DNA from 2 places in the Rhizobium sp. O111 genome. Region 1 is predicted to be linked to the other one. Evidence: predicted binding sites of a transcription regulator. Region 1 holds the regulator's gene; the other holds the start of a gene.
What was found. The regulator LexA, encoded in region 1, represses DNA repair genes until DNA is damaged. The targets are predictions, from matches to a motif close to TGTTCNNNNTGTGTTCNG.
Positions count from the first base shown of each region.

Region 2: ACVTFQ_RS00305 (DNA recombination protein RmuC) is a predicted target of LexA. The motif match lies at 1,438-1,455, and genes of this name have one in related genera.

Region 1 is NZ_JBSHXL010000001.1:1,328,567-1,336,355, reverse strand. It holds gene kdsA (3-deoxy-8-phosphooctulonate synthase) at 1-542, opposite strand, end outside; gene ACVTFQ_RS06850 (VOC family protein) at 539-1,423, opposite strand; gene lexA (transcriptional repressor LexA) at 1,623-2,348, shown strand; gene ACVTFQ_RS06840 (ComEC/Rec2 family competence protein) at 2,342-4,789, opposite strand; gene gltA (citrate synthase) at 5,084-6,373, shown strand; gene lpxB (lipid-A-disaccharide synthase) at 6,407-7,588, opposite strand; gene ACVTFQ_RS06825 (LpxI family protein) at 7,585-7,789, opposite strand, start outside.
Region 2 is NZ_JBSHXL010000001.1:56,057-63,845, reverse strand. It holds gene ACVTFQ_RS00310 (globin-coupled sensor protein) at 1-1,292, opposite strand, end outside; gene ACVTFQ_RS00305 (DNA recombination protein RmuC) at 1,488-2,711, shown strand; gene ACVTFQ_RS00300 (ribokinase) at 2,762-3,661, shown strand; gene ACVTFQ_RS00295 (methyl-accepting chemotaxis protein) at 3,888-6,251, shown strand; gene ptsN (PTS IIA-like nitrogen regulatory protein PtsN) at 6,326-6,790, opposite strand; gene hpf (ribosome hibernation-promoting factor, HPF/YfiA family) at 6,853-7,428, opposite strand; gene rpoN (RNA polymerase factor sigma-54) at 7,685-7,789, opposite strand, start outside.

The sequences.
Region 1 (7,789 bases):
TTATAGCCGAAGGAAGCGCCGCGTTCGCACAGCATGATGTTCGGGTTGCCGCTGGCATTCAGCTTGGCAAGCACGTTCTTCATGTCCCAAGGCGCCAGGAACTGGCCCTTCTTGACGTTGATGGCGCGGCCGGTCTTGGCGGCAGCGACCAGCAGGTCCGTCTGCCGGCTAAGGAAGGCCGGGATCTGCAGCACATCGACGACAGCGGCGACTTCGGCGCACTGCTCCTCGGTGTGGATGTCGGTCAAGACAGGGAAGCCGTATTCCTTCTTGAGATCGGCGAAGACTTCGAGCGCCGTTTCAAGACCGATGCCGCGCTGGGCCGACAGCGAGGTGCGGTTGGCCTTGTCGAAGGAGGACTTGTAGACAAGGCCGATGCCGAGCTTGTCGCAGAGCTCCTTCAGCGTGCCGGCGATCATGAAGGCATGGTCGCGGCTTTCCATCTGGCAGGGGCCGGCGATCAGCGACAGCTTGCCGGTGTTGGAAAACACCACACGGCCGGCGCCTTCGCCAACGGCCACCTCGGAATTGGTCTCAGTCATCGTTTCTCCTCGAAGGCGAAGAGCGCGCCCTGGCCGGGTGCGGCCTTCACCAGAATTCGATTGTTCTTGCGTGTATAGGTGATCCCGTTAGCAGCCAAATGCGCCTCTGTCACGGCGAGATCGGCAACGGAAAAGACAATCGCCGCGCCACGCAGGCCGCGATCGGCCTTGGGCTCGGCGAGATCGTAGTAAGCGTTCAAGCCATCCGGCGACAGGATATTGATACGGGCGTTGCCGGCATCCAGGCTGACACCGAACGCCTCCTCGCGGGTCGCCTGCGCATCAGACGCCAGCTGCAACAGCGGCGCGAACGCCTTGGGATCGGACGACGAGAGCACGATCGACAGGATGCCCAAAACGCCATTCGCATGGGTTTCCAAGGCCTTGAGATCGCTGGGCAGTGGGTTGACGCGCTGGCAGGCGAAGAGGAAGAAATCGGGTGCGCGCAGATCGGCCGCGAAAGCCAGGCGGAACGCGGCGGTCGCCTCAGAACCATCCGGCATCTTCATCTGCCGGGCAAATCTCAGCATCTCGCCGCCGCTCATGCCATCGTCGATGAAGCGGGCGTGATCGCTATCGGCATCCGGCGTACCGAAGACGATAGCCGACAGGCCGTCGTCGCCGCAGCGGAAGCGGAAGGCACGATCACGTGCGGTGAAAACGTTGCCGTCTCCGATGGCCGCTTCGTAAGTCTCCAGGCTGGCGATGCCGAGCGGCTCGAGGTAGGTTTTGTCGGCAAAGAAGACGCAGGCATTCTCGGTGCCGAATGGGTGCCGCGCATCGGCGGCGACGGTAAAACCGAGCTTGCCCAGGCGCTCGCGCGCCATCTCGATATTGACCACCGGCAGCACCACGTGGTCCAGGGGATGGGGGTCACTCATCGGCAAATCCTCCCGAAATCGGCAGAGATGTGCGCTGGCTTTCGCCACAATGCAAGAGGCGAGCGCGGTTAAATCGAATGAAGTGCAAAATCGCGACGATTCCGAGCCAAGTTTTACGAAAATTTAGGCACTTGCGGAACACATATGGAACATATAGTGTCCGTTCTGGCTTTGTTTCACGACTCTGGGGTTCATTTCGATGCTGACACGCAAGCAACAAGAACTGCTTCTGTTCATTCATGAGCGGATGAAAGAGTCGGGCGTTCCGCCATCCTTCGACGAAATGAAGGATGCACTCGATCTAGCATCAAAATCCGGCATTCACCGGCTGATCACGGCGCTGGAAGAGCGCGGCTTCATTCGCCGGCTGCCAAACCGGGCGCGCGCGCTCGAGGTCATCAAGCTGCCGGAAGCCTATAATCCGAGCCTGCAGCCGCGACGCGGCTTCTCGCCGAGCGTCATCGAGGGCAGCCTCGGCAAGCCGCAGCCGGTGGCCGCGGCCCCTGCCCCGAAGGCCGCGCCCAGCGCCGACAACGGCAACTCGGCGTCCGTTCCCGTCATGGGCCGGATCGCCGCCGGTGTGCCGATCTCGGCGATCCAGAACAACACCCACGACATCACCGTCCCCGCCGACATGCTCGGCTCCGGCGAGCACTACGCGCTCGAGGTCAAGGGCGACTCGATGATCGAAGCCGGCATTTTCGACGGCGACACCGTCATCATCCGCAACGGCAACACCGCCAATCCCGGCGACATCGTCGTGGCGCTTGTCGACGATGAAGAGGCGACGCTGAAGCGCTTCCGCCGCAAGGGCGCGTCGATCGCGCTGGAAGCTGCGAACCCGGCTTACGAAACCCGCATTTTCGGGCCTGACCGCGTCAAGGTTCAGGGCAAGCTCGTCGGGCTTATTCGCCGGTATCACTGAGTGGTGACATCGCCAGGCGGTGACTGGTCGTCGCTGAAGCTGTCGTTGCGCCAGTCATAGGCGCGATGGCGCAACCAGGGGCGACCGAGGCTTTCATAGGCGGTTTTGACGACGGGTGTCCCCTGCTCGTCGATACGGATTTCGACGGCGCCCGATCGCCTGAGGGTTTCGCCGGTCAATAGCATTGCGCCGGAACGGCATGTCGCCTGGCGCAGACGGACAGGCGTGATGACGATATCGGCCACATCGCAGGCGGGACCGAGATAGGCGGCGTTTTCGAGCGTCGCGATGACGTAGCCGCTATCGAGCGCTGTCACGCACCAGGCCATCTTGAGGCACTGGAAACCGCTGTCGTTTGTCGAAGCCGCTGCTTCGCGCATCATGGCGCGCGCTTCGCGTTGTTGTTTCAGTGTCAGTCGTGGCCTTGGCTCACCCCTCCTGGGAATGGACAATGCCTCGCCTTCGATCACATCCGGCGGCTTGTGGTCTTCGATCGCGAGCGCGCGCTGCCATTGCCCGAAGATGAAGTCGGGCGGCCGTTCGCGGTTGCTGGCAAGGCCGTCGCCTGTAACTGCCGCCACAAGGCTTCCATCCTCGGACACGACGAGTTCTGGCGCAGGTGTCGCAGGCAGCAGGACGACGACGATCGTTGCAAGCGCGGCAACCGCAGCGCCGATCCATCGCAGGCGCGTCCGCATCAGCCCCCAGACGAGGAAGCCGAGTACGGCGATCGCGAAATACCATTCGGGAATCCGCCCGATATCGACACTGCCGCCCCAGCCGGAAACCATCTTTGCGATGTCGATCACGAGATCCAGCCCGAAGCCGGCGACCTTCCACGGCACAGCGTCGAGGCCAAATGGCGTCGCCAACATCGCGGCCATTCCGAAGGGCATGACGATGAAGGAGATGACGGGCATGGCAAGCAGGTTGGCGGGAAGGCCGTAGCCGCTCAGCCTGTGAAAATGCTCGATCGAAAACAGCGCCGTCGAGAAACCGCCGATCATCGAGGTCAGCGCGATGCCGCCGAAGAAGCGAAGCGTGACCATGACCGGCTTTATCGCGGGATGCGTGAGAAGAACGCTTTCGCGATGCCGCCTCCTAGTCCACACAGCAAAGCCCGCGACCAGCGCCAGCGTCGCGGCGTAGGACATCTGGAAGCTCGGGCCCAGCACCTCGGATGGCGACATCAGAATGATCAGCATCGCCGAGAGCGCGATGTTGCGCAGGCTGATCGAGGGGCGATCGAACAGCACCGCGACAAGCATGATCGCCATCATGATGAAGGCGCGCTCGGCGGAGACGGCAAAGCCCGAGATCATGTAATAGGCCGTCAGCGCCAGAAGCGCGCTGCCGGCGGCAAGCTTCTTGGTCGGATAGGCCTGTGCGAAGCCAGGAAACAGTCCAAAGAACAGCCGCAGCCCGACAAAGCAGATGCCGGCCGACAGCGCCATGTTGAGGCCCGAGATCGCGACGATATGCGCGAGGCCGGATTGGCGCAGCGCCTCCGTCGTCTCGTTGGAGATGACGCGTCTCTCATCGGTGACAAGCGAGGCGGCGAAGGCGCCGGTATCATCAGGCAGAATGCTGCGGATGCGGTCGCCAATACTGCTGCGCAGACCGTAGAGCCATTCCACGGCGCGATCGGCGGCAGAGAGATCGGCGATATCGATCTGCGACGCGATGGGCTGCGGAATACCGTAGAAGAAGCCGTTGGCGCCGATGCCGTCGAAATAGGCGGAGAATGCGAAATCGTTGAGTTCGGGCAATGCCGGTCCGGCTGGCGGCGTCAGGCGCACTCGGCCCGTGAGCCATCCGCCGACCGCGACAGGCTCGCCGGCACGCGCGACGAGCGACACTTGCTGCGGCGGACGCTTGAGCGCAGGCTCGTCCGTGCGCGTTACCCTTAAGATATAGCGCCAGCGGCCGTTGTCGTCGCCCTCGCGCCGTTCCACGCGGCCGGTCACAGTCGTAGTCACCGCTGTGTCGAGAACGACGGTATCAGCGCGCCAGGTCTCGAGTTGCGCCGCGAACATGCCAAGGACGACGAGCAGGCCTGATATCGCCACACGGCGGGTGGCAACGGGCGCGGCGCCCGCCAGAACGAAGACGAGACCGAAGAGAACAGCCCAGGCAAGGAGCCGCATGGGCGGGATATCGACAGCAAGGCGGAACCAGGCGATGGCGCCTGCGCCGAGGAAGATGGGCGACGCCAGGAAAAAGCGGCCGTGATCGAATTCCGTGCTGAACGCTTGTGCTGCAACGGCTGCCTGGCGGCCGATCCCTCGGCTTGCGCGACTCAGAAAACCCGACGTCGACTGCGTCAACGGCGCGCGCGTCATTATGGCACGGGCATTTTGCCCCGGTACGGCCGGCAAATTGGCAATTTGCGCCGCTTCGGGTGGCATCAAAACGACGTGACTGGCATTCAACTCCGGCATGCAACGACACCCGAAAGCCACCCTGACCTGCAATCAGAATGAGGCCAGCGGAACCGAAACGCAACTATAATCGTTTGAATTCAAACGGGAAATAAAACCATCGAAAATGTCAGGATTATCATTGGCTTCCGCTATGCGGAGACGGCATCTCAGCACTGCTCAAAAGTTGATACTGCGATGCACAAAATGGCATCACGGTAACTTGGCATTAGGCGCGCGATCATATAGCTATCGCAGACGACGCTTAACCCTATGGCGCTTTTAAGGCGCCAACCGCCAGTTTGGAGGATCAGAATGACGGATCAAAGCGCAACACTAAAACTCGGTGAGAAAACAGTCGACCTGCCGGTCAAGAGCGGCACGATCGGACCTGATGTCATCGATATCGGCGCCCTCTACAAGAACACGGCTTCCTTCACGTACGATCCTGGTTTCACCTCGACCGCATCCTGTGAATCGAAAATCACCTATATCGATGGCGACGAGGGCGTTCTGCTCCATCGCGGTTACCCGATCGAGCAGCTGGCCGAACAGGGCGACTTCCTCGAAGTCTGCTACCTGCTTCTTTACGGCGAACTGCCGACAGCCGCGCAGAAGAAGGACTTCGACTACCGCGTGACGCACCACACGATGGTGCACGAGCAGATGAGCCGCTTCTTCACCGGCTTCCGCCGCGACGCGCATCCGATGGCCGTCATGTGCGGCTGCGTCGGCGCCCTGTCGGCGTTCTACCACGACAGCACCGACATCACCGATCCGCACCAGCGCATGGTCGCTTCGCTGCGCATGATCGCCAAGATGCCGACGATCGCCGCCATGGCCTACAAGTACCATATCGGCCAGCCCTTCGTTTACCCGAAGAACGACCTCGACTACGCGTCGAACTTCCTGCGCATGTGCTTCGCCGTTCCTTGCGAGGAATATGTGGTCAATCCGGTGCTTGCCCGCGCCATGGACCGCATCTTCATCCTGCACGCCGACCACGAGCAGAACGCTTCGACCTCGACCGTTCGCCTCGCCGGTTCCTCGGGTGCCAACCCGTTCGCCTGCATCGCGGCCGGCATTGCCTGCCTCTGGGGCCCTGCCCACGGCGGCGCCAACGAAGCGGCGCTCAACATGCTGCAGGAAATCGGCACGGTTGACCGCATTCCTGAGTATATCGCCCGCGCCAAGGACAAGAACGATCCGTTCCGCCTGATGGGCTTTGGCCACCGCGTCTACAAGAACTACGACCCGCGCGCCAAGATCATGCAGAAGACGACGCATGAAGTGCTCGGCGAACTCGGCATCAAGGACGATCCGCTGCTCGACGTCGCCATGGAACTCGAGCGCATCGCGCTGACCGATCCATACTTCATCGAGAAGAAGCTCTATCCGAACATCGACTTCTATTCGGGTATCACGCTGAAGGCTCTCGGCTTCCCCACGACCATGTTCACCGTTCTGTTCGCTCTCGCGCGCACCGTCGGCTGGATCGCGCAGTGGAACGAAATGATCGAAGATCCGCAGCAGCGTATCGGCCGTCCGCGCCAGCTCTACATCGGCGAAGCGCAGCGCGACTACGTTCCGGTTTCCAAGCGTTAATCTCGACGCATCGAAGCTCAAAAAGAAACCCGGTCAGTTTTGACCGGGTTTTTTGTTTTTCAGGACATCAAGCACGATTTCCGCGGCGTGTACGCCAGGCGGCTTTTCGGTCTGCATCCGCTCCCAGACGAGATCGTAGCCCTCCATCATCGAGCGGCGCGGCAAGGTGTCGGACGAGAGCTTCTCGGCCCAGCGCGTGAAACTCGCGCCGCGCACGACCTCGTTGATATATTCGGGCACGACAGCGTAATCGGCAACAAGGTTCGGGATCGCCGCCGTCCAGATCTTGATCTTGCCGGTCATCAGCTTGATGATCCAGTCCGTCTTGTAGGCCGAAACGGTGGGGACGCCTGCGAGCCCTAGCTCCAGGATGACAGTGCCGGATGCGGCCATGGCGGCGTCGGCCTCGGCGAAGGCTTTCCACTTGTCGTCCTTGCCTGTCACCACATCGGGCTTGACCGGCCAGTCCTTGATGATCTCGCGCACCATGGCCTCGCGGCGCGGCGCAGTCGGCAGCACAAAGCGGATGCCTTCGTTGCGGGCGGAGAGCTCGGCCACTGCGTCGCCGAAATAGGGCAAGAGCTTGGTGATCTCGGATCCGCGCGAGCCCGGCAGGAGCATGATCGTCTTCGGCTCATGCGCGGGGCGCGGCTTGCTTGCCGCCCTCGCCTTGCGGGTCGCGAGAACATCGACATCAGCGGTCAGGCGATGGCCGACATAGCTTGTCGGCGGACCGCCGAGCTTGCGCATCACCTCGGGCTCGAAGGGCAGCACGGCCAGCACATGGTCGATATAAGGCAGCATGCGCTGCGCACGGTATTCCTTCCAAGCCCATACGCTCGGACAGACGTAGTTCACCACAGGCAGGTCAGGCAGCGCAGTGCGCACGCGCTTGGCGACGCGGTGGGTGAAATCGGGGCTGTCGACAATGACGAGCACGTCGGGCTTGGCGGCAATGACGGCAGCCGCAGTCTGGCGGATGCGTTTCACAAGCGTCGGAAGCTTGGCGAGAACCTGGGTGATGCCCATGATCGACAGTTCGGAGAAATCGAACAGCGATGTCAGGCCCTGCGCCTGAAGCCCTTCGCCACCGACACCGATGAGCTCGACTGGCCCCGCATATTGCTGCTTCAGTGCGGCGATCAGATCGGCCGCCAGAAGATCACCGGAGACTTCGCCCGCGATGATCGCGACCTTCAATGCACGCTCGCTCATTCAAGCCCCCAGGATGGCAATCCACGATCCAGACCGCAGACGAAGATACCGGCTTCCTTTGCCGCCGATATGACTGCCGGGCGATCCAGGATCAGCGCACGCCCGGCCTCGATCGCCACGCCCGCCAGGCCGGCCTTGCTGGCATTCTCGATGGTCGAGATGCCGATTGACGGCAGATCGGCGCGCAGGTCCTGCTGCGGC
Region 2 (7,789 bases), 1.3 Mb from region 1:
CGCGCGGCGGCGGCGATATCGGCAACGAAGCTGCTGATGTTGTCAATGCGGTTGATCATATCGCTCAGCGACTCGCCGGTGCTGCTGACGATGTCGACACCCTGGTTGACCTGCGCGGAGCTCTCGGAGATCAGCTTCTTGATCTCCTTGGCGGCATCCGCCGAGCGCTGCGCCAGTTGGCGGACTTCCTGGGCGACGACGGCAAAGCCCTTGCCGGCTTCGCCTGCGCGCGCGGCTTCAACGCCGGCGTTCAGCGCGAGAAGGTTGGTCTGGAAAGCGATGTCGTCGATGACGCCGATGATCTTGGTGATCTCGCTCGACGACCGTTCGATGCCGGCCATGGCGGAGACGGCGCTGGTGACCAGCTCGCCGGAATTCTTCGCCTTCTGCTGCGTTTCGCGGACGGCTGCGGACGCCTTTTCGGCATTGGATGCCGTCTGGCCGACGCTGACGGAGAGCTGCTGCAGGGCGGCCGAGCTTTCCTCGACCCCGGCTGCCTGCTGGGCGGTGCGCAGCGCCAGATCGTCGGAACCCTTGGCGATCACATCGGTGCCGCGCAGGATCTCGCCGGATGTGGCGCGAACGGATGCGAAGGAGGCGCGAAGGGCGGCCACTGCGCGGTTGTAGTCGTCGCCCATATCCTTGAAGTTGCCCGGCAGGTCAGCCGGCAAGGTGGCTTCGAGATCGCCGCGCGACAGCGCTTCGAGACCGCGGCGGAGATGGCTCAGCGCCATTGCCTGATCGGCTTCCGCCTTTTGGCGTTCCTCCTCAAGCTTCAGGCGCTTCTCTTCCAGCGCTTCCAGATAGACCGAGATCGAGTAATCCATATCCAGCATCGCCGCCTTGACGACGGCGGTGAGCTTTTCGCCGAGCAGCTTGCCCTGGCCGCGACCGAAGCGCGACGGCCATTCCTTGGCCATCAGGCCCTTGATCAGGTCGCTCATCAACAGCGCGTAGCCGCCGATGTACCAGCGTGGCTCGAGGCCGATGCGCGCGTGGGTCTTGCCGACGGCGACCACGCCCTTGACGTAGGCTTCGTCGAAATTGCCGCCGGCGAGGTTGGCCCAATGGGCTTCCTGCCGGGTCTTGGCGCTATTCATGTGCGACTTGTCGGAGAAGAAGCTCGCGACCGAGGGTGTGCGCGCCAGCTTTCCGTAAAATCGTTCGAGCGCGCCGCTCAGCAGCTCCGAAATCGCCGGGCGCATCTGGCGCAGCGACTGGCGTGCGCTGTCATCCAGCTCGATGAAATCGAGGCGTTGCTTAAGACCGTTCTCAGGCTGCTGGCTGCTCATAATATATTTCTGCTTTTTCATTTGATGAAGGGCAATTTTCGCGCAGCTTTTCCCTAATATAGTTTCTTAAGCGTTAAATTATCGGGTTATTTGTTAGCTAGCGCTCGAATGCCGCACCACGCATCGTCGGAAAGACCATTTACGATGTTCACGTTTTGATCTGGAAATGCCACGCGACTTTGCTATGGTGCAATCATGACAACAAGCACCGACTCGCTTTCCGCCACCCTTTCCGGTCTCAGCCCCATGTCGCTCGCGCTTGCCGGCGCGGCGCTGGCCATCGTGATCGTCTTGATGCTTGCCTTGCTCGTTCGTGGCGGCCAGGCGCGGCGCGAGCAGGCCGAGGAGGCGCTGGAGCGTGCCGCCGAGGCGGATGCGCGGATGATGGAGCTGTTGCGGATCCAGTCGGAAATGCAGGGCCGCATGGCGGCGATGGCCGAGGTGTTCGGCTCGCGCCAATCGGAACTCAACCAGGCGATCAGCCAGAGGCTGGACGGCATGTCGCAGCGGGTCAGCACCACGATTACCGAGCAGACCAAGTCCACGCATGAGAACCTCAGGAGGCTGCAGGAGCGGCTGGCGGTGATCGATGCGGCACAGAACAATATCCAGACGCTCGCCAAGGACGTGGTCGGGCTGCAGGCGATCCTGTCCAACAAGCAGACGCGCGGCGCCTTCGGCCAATCGCGGATGGAAACGATCGTTGCCGATGGCCTGCCGATCGGTGCCTATGGCTTCCAGCAGACGCTGAGCAACGGCTCACGCCCGGATTGCACCATCCGCATGCCCAACGGCGCGCCGCCGCTGGTCATCGACGCGAAGTTTCCGCTGGAAGCATGGAACGCCATTCGCGACGCCGGCGGGCCGGAGCTTGCCAAGGCCGCGTCGCAGCAGTTTCGGCGCGATATGGAGATCCATATCCGCGATATCGCGGAGAAGTATCTGATCCAGGGGGAGACGCAGGATACCGCGTTTCTGTTCGTGCCGTCGGAATCGATCTTCGCGGAAATTCACGAGAATTTCGAAGCGATCGTGCAGAAGGCGCATCGCGCCCGCGTGGTCATCGTTTCACCATCGCTGCTGATGCTGTCGATCCAGGTTATCCAGGCTGTCTTGAAGGATCAGCGGATGCAGGCGCAGGCGCATGTCATTCAGGGCGAAGTCGCCAGTCTGATGGATGATCTCGGCCGCCTCGACGATCGCGTGCGCAAGCTGCAGGGGCATTTCGCCATGGCGCAGAAGGATGTCGACATGATCGTCACCTCGGCCGACAAGCTGACCAAGCGCGGCGCCAAGATCGAGGCGCTGGAATTCGAGGGTGCGGATGCAGGTCGCGTCCCGGATGAAAGTGCGCCCACATCGAAATCCGTGGAGAGCAGAACAGGACTTCTCAAGCTAAGGGTAGTTGACGACGAGTGACGGCTTCGGCAGTGTCGCGCCCGACAAAAGCACTGGGAAGGACACCTCGCATGATCACCGTTTTCGGCTCCATCAACATGGACCTCATCGCCACGACGCAACGGCTTCCGAAGCCGGGCGAGACGGTGGCCGGCAACGGCTTTTCGACGGCCGCCGGCGGCAAGGGCGCCAACCAGGCGCTGGCCGCACGTCGCGCCGGGCGTAGCGTGACCATGGCGGGCGCCGTCGGCCATGATGGCTTTTCGGACGAGGCGCTGGCGCTCCTAAAGGACGCCGGCACCGATCTCCAGTCCGTCAAGCGCGCCGACCAGCCGACCGGGACCGCGATCATCCTCGTGGGCGGAGACGGCGAGAACATGATCGCCGTCGTGCCGGGCGCCAACGGCACGGTCACGGCGCAGGATGCGGATCAGGCCGTCGGCGCGATGAGCAAGGGCGACACGCTGATGCTGCAGCTCGAAATCCCGGTTGCCGCCGTCGAGCAGGCTCTGGCTGCCGCGCGCGCCAAGGGCGTCACCACCGTTCTCAATCTCGCGCCGCTGATTGCGGATGCGGCGCGCCTCGGGCGCCTGGCCGATATCGTCATTGCCAACGAGACCGAGTTCGAGCTTCTGGCCGGGCAGGAAAACATGAGCGCGGAAGACCGCGAAGCCGCGCTGAAGCGCCTCAACGCCGAGACGGGGCAGACGCTGATCGTGACGCTTGGCGGCGATGGCGTGGTGGCGATCCGCGACGGCGTGATATCGCGGGCGAAGGGGTTGAAGATCGAGCCGGTGGATACGGTCGGCGCGGGCGATACCTTCTGCGGTTACTTCGCGGCCAGCCTCGATGAAGGGCTCGATTTCGAGCCGGCGCTTCGTCGCGCAGCCGTTGCCGGCTCGCTCGCATGCCTCAAGGCAGGCGCCCAGCCGTCCATTCCCTCGCGCGAAGACGTCGCAAACAAACTATAAGCGTTATCCGCCGACGACATCGGCGATGCGTTTGCTTGCGATCGGTCGAAACATCATCGCATTTCACTTAAATTTAATAGGTTTCCGGCGATCTTCCGCGTGATCGCCGGCTCCTTTCTCCAAGGGGATACGGCATTCGCCACGGCGGCTCCATGATGTAGTCGCCCTCGCTTCTTGTGCCGGCGGATGCTTCGCCCGGCCCATCCTTGATCCCCCCGAGGAATGCATGTTCATCTTTCGCATGAAATCGCTTGCGGCCAAACTCATTGTGATTACCGGCAGCGCGATCGCGCTGGTTCTCCTGATCTCCAATTTCTTCCTCATCGGCGAGACCCGTGATCGCGTGGAAACGCTGACCATGGACCAGGCAAATCTCGAGGCGAAATCAATCGCCAACGAAGTCGCGTCCTCGGTCGGCGAACTGGCGGGCGCCGCGCGCTCCATGGCCGGCGTCATCGGCCGCGGCCACGAAGGCAAGTATCTCGATCGCAAGGCGATCGTCGATATGCTGAAGGCCAATGTCGAGCGCAACCAGTTCGCCTTCGGCAGCTGGTTCGGCGAAGAGCCGAACGCATTCGATGGCCAGTCGCCGTCGCTCGCCGGCCGCACGGATCTCGGATCGGACAAGACCGGTGCCTTCAACGCCTATTGGACCAAGAAGCGGGACGGCGGCTTTACCTTCTCCGTGTTCGCATCGGACTACAAGGCCGAATGGTACAGCCTGGCCGCCGCCAGCAAGAAGGGCGCGATCTCCTCGCCCTACGCTGAAACCACCACCGGCGAGAATACCGCGATGACCTCCATCGGCTACCCGGTCATGTCCGGCGGCAAGATGATCGGCGTCAGCGGCGTCGACATTTCGCTGAAGTCGCTCGCCGACAAGCTCGGCGGACTGCATCCCTTCGGCACCGGCCGCGTGACACTGCTCTCGCAGGGCGGCAACTGGATCGTCGCGCCGTCCAAGGATCTGGCGATGAAGCCCTACGAGGGTGAAGGTGCCGATGCGGTCAAGACCGGCCTCGCGACGCTTGCGCCTGCTGTCGTCAAGAATCTCTCGATCGATGGCGGCGAGCAGTTCGACCGCGTGGTCTATCCCTTTGCGCTCCCCGACGTGAACACCAACTGGGTCATCCTCGTCGACGTGCCGCACAGCGCGATCAACGCGCCGGTGCAGGATCAGACCTTCATGATGATCGTTGCAGGCATCGTCGTTCTGGCAGCCGTCATGCTGGCGCTCTACTTCGCCGTCCGCGCCTTCGTGCAGAAGCCGCTCGGTGATCTCGTCGCCAGCGTCAAGATGCTGAGCGAAGGTCGCTACGAGCAGCCGGTCGTTGGCCAGGATCGCTCGGACGAAACCGGTTCCGTCGCCAAGGCGCTCGAAGGCTTCCGCCATGCGCTCGCCGACAGCCGCCGTCTCGAAGCAGAAGCCAAGAGCCAGCGCCAGGAAGCGGAAGACGAGCGCGGTCGTTCGGAAAGCGAACGCCAGCAGTCGGTTTCGCTACAGCGCCACATCGTGTCCATCGTCGGCGCCGGTCTGTCCGAGCTGTCGCAGGGCAATCTCAGCCACCGCATCACCGATGAATTCCCGGGCGAATACGGCAAGCTGAAGCAGGACTTCAACGCGGCGCTGGCCGCCCTTGAAGAGACGATCACGACGATGAACCTCAGCGTCGTCAACATCGGCTCCGGCACCAGCGAGATCAGCGGCAGCGCGTCTGATCTGGCCAAGCGCACGGAACAGCAGGCGGCGAGCCTGGAAGAAACCGCAGCAGCCCTGAACGAGCTGACCGCGCAGGTCAATTCCAGCGCCGACAATGCGCGCACGGCCGCCGACAACGTCAACCACGCCTGCGAGGATGCGGAACGCTCCGGCGATGTCGTGCGCAAGGCGATCGCCTCGATGCACGGGATCGAGCAGTCCTCCACCGAGGTTTCGCGCATCATCGGCGTCATCGACGAGATCGCGTTCCAGACCAATCTGCTTGCGCTGAATGCCGGTGTCGAAGCCGCGCGTGCCGGTGAAGCCGGCAAGGGCTTCGCGGTGGTTGCCCAGGAAGTGCGCGAACTGGCCCAGCGTTCGGCGAATGCCGCCAAGGAGATCAAGACGCTCATTAATACCTCGGCCGTCCAGGTCAAGGAAGGCGTCGATCTCGTCGGCCGTGCCGGCGACACGCTGCACAACATCTCCGAGCAGGTGATGCGCATCAATGGCCTGATCCGGGAAATCTCGGCATCGGCCAGCGAGCAGGCGATCGGCCTCAAGGAGGTCAGCCAGGCGATGAACCAGATGGACCAGGTGACGCAGCAGAACGCCGCCATGGTCGAGGAGACCACCGCGGCCAGCGTCACGCTGAACGAAGAGGCACAGACGCTGCAGCACCTCGTCGCCCGCTTCCGCGTCAGCAACGCCAACCACGGCGCACCGCTGCGCTCCACCGCACAGCAGATGCGGGCACCGGCAGCGGCACCGAGCTATCGCCCGTCGTCGCAGCCGAGCTATCGCCAGGCAGCCGCCCCTGCCCCGCGCCGCGCTGTCGCGCAGTCGCATGGATCGGCAGCTGTGGCACAGGACAATTGGGAAGAGTTCTGAGCCGATCGGCTGAGCCAAAACAAAAAGAGGCGCCGGAGCAATCCGGCGCCTCTTTTCATTTGAATTGAATAGGATCAGGCCGCGTTGGAGGTCTGCTCTTCATTGAGGAAAGCATAGATCGCAGAGGCGCTGTCGGTGGCGCGCAGCTTGGCGACGAGATCGTGGTCGCGCAGCACGCGGGCGATGCGCGACAGGGCCTTCAGATGATCGGCGCCGGCGCCCTCGGGCGCCAGAAGCAGGAAGACGAGATCGACCGGCTGATCGTCCAGCGCTTCGAAATCGACCGGCTGGTCGAGACGCGCGAAGATGCCGACGATGGAATTGACGCTTGCCAGCTTGCCGTGCGGAATGGCGATGCCATTGCCGACGCCGGTGGAACCAAGCCGCTCGCGCTGCAGGACAACGTCAAAAATCTCGCGCTCGGACAGCCCGGTGACTTTCGACGCCTTGGCCGACAATTCCTGCAGGAGCTGTTTCTTGGAGTTGACCCTGAGAGCGGGAATGATCGCATTCTGCTGCAGCAAATCTGCCAAAGCCATTTCTTTTTCCTTTTGTGCCAAGCCGGGGGAGCGGCAGATGCCTGCCGCTCCGCTCCGTTTTCTCAGCTTTTGATGTTGGCTGCGTCTATCCAGCCAATGTTGCCGTCGTGCCGACGGTAAACGATGTTCAACTGTTCGTTACCCGGGCTGCGGAAGAGCAACAGGGGCTCGTCCGTCATGTCGAGCGCCATCACGGCGGTCGCGACGGACATGGTCTTCATCTGCTTGGTGCTTTCGGCAACGATCGCTGGTGCGAAATCATCGGCGATCTCGTCGTCATGATCCGGCATGCCATCCATGACGGTATAGGCGACTTCTGCAAAACCATTCAGATGATTCCCGGCATGGTGATCCTTGAGCTTGCGCTTGTAACGGCGAAGTCGCTTCTCGATACGCTCGGAAGCGGCGTCGAATGCCAATTGTGGATCCATTGCCTCGCCGGCCGCGTGCAAAATCACGCCACTGTCGAGATGAACCTTGCAATCGGCGGCGAAACGGGCGTTGGCCTTTTGTACGATCACTTGACCAGAATACCCTCCGTCGAAGTATTTCGTGACGGCCACGGCAATTTGGTCCTCTATCCGCTGACGGAACGAGTCACCAATTTCCATATGTTTACCGGATACACGCACACTCATGGAGTTTCCCTTCTTATGTGGTTTGCGAGTACCAGTTTACGCCAAGCCTGACTCTCATCCAAGCACTTCGCGCAATCTCAAGCAAGATCGGCCGAAGTTCTCGGCAGTGGGCGCCCTTAGGATTGATGGGGATAACCTCAGACACCATTCACAGCGTCAATTTGGCGCGGCTTCTAGCCAGAAGTTACCAAAAAGTCAACACACGCCCTGTTTTCTCGCGGGGGCGGGACGCGTCGGCCGCAACAGACCGAACTCCTCAGAAGCCCGCGACCTTCGCGAGCGCCCGCTTTTCCCGCCGGCGCTGGACGGAAGAAACGATATTCATGGCTTCACGATACTTCGCGACCGTTCTGCGGGCAAG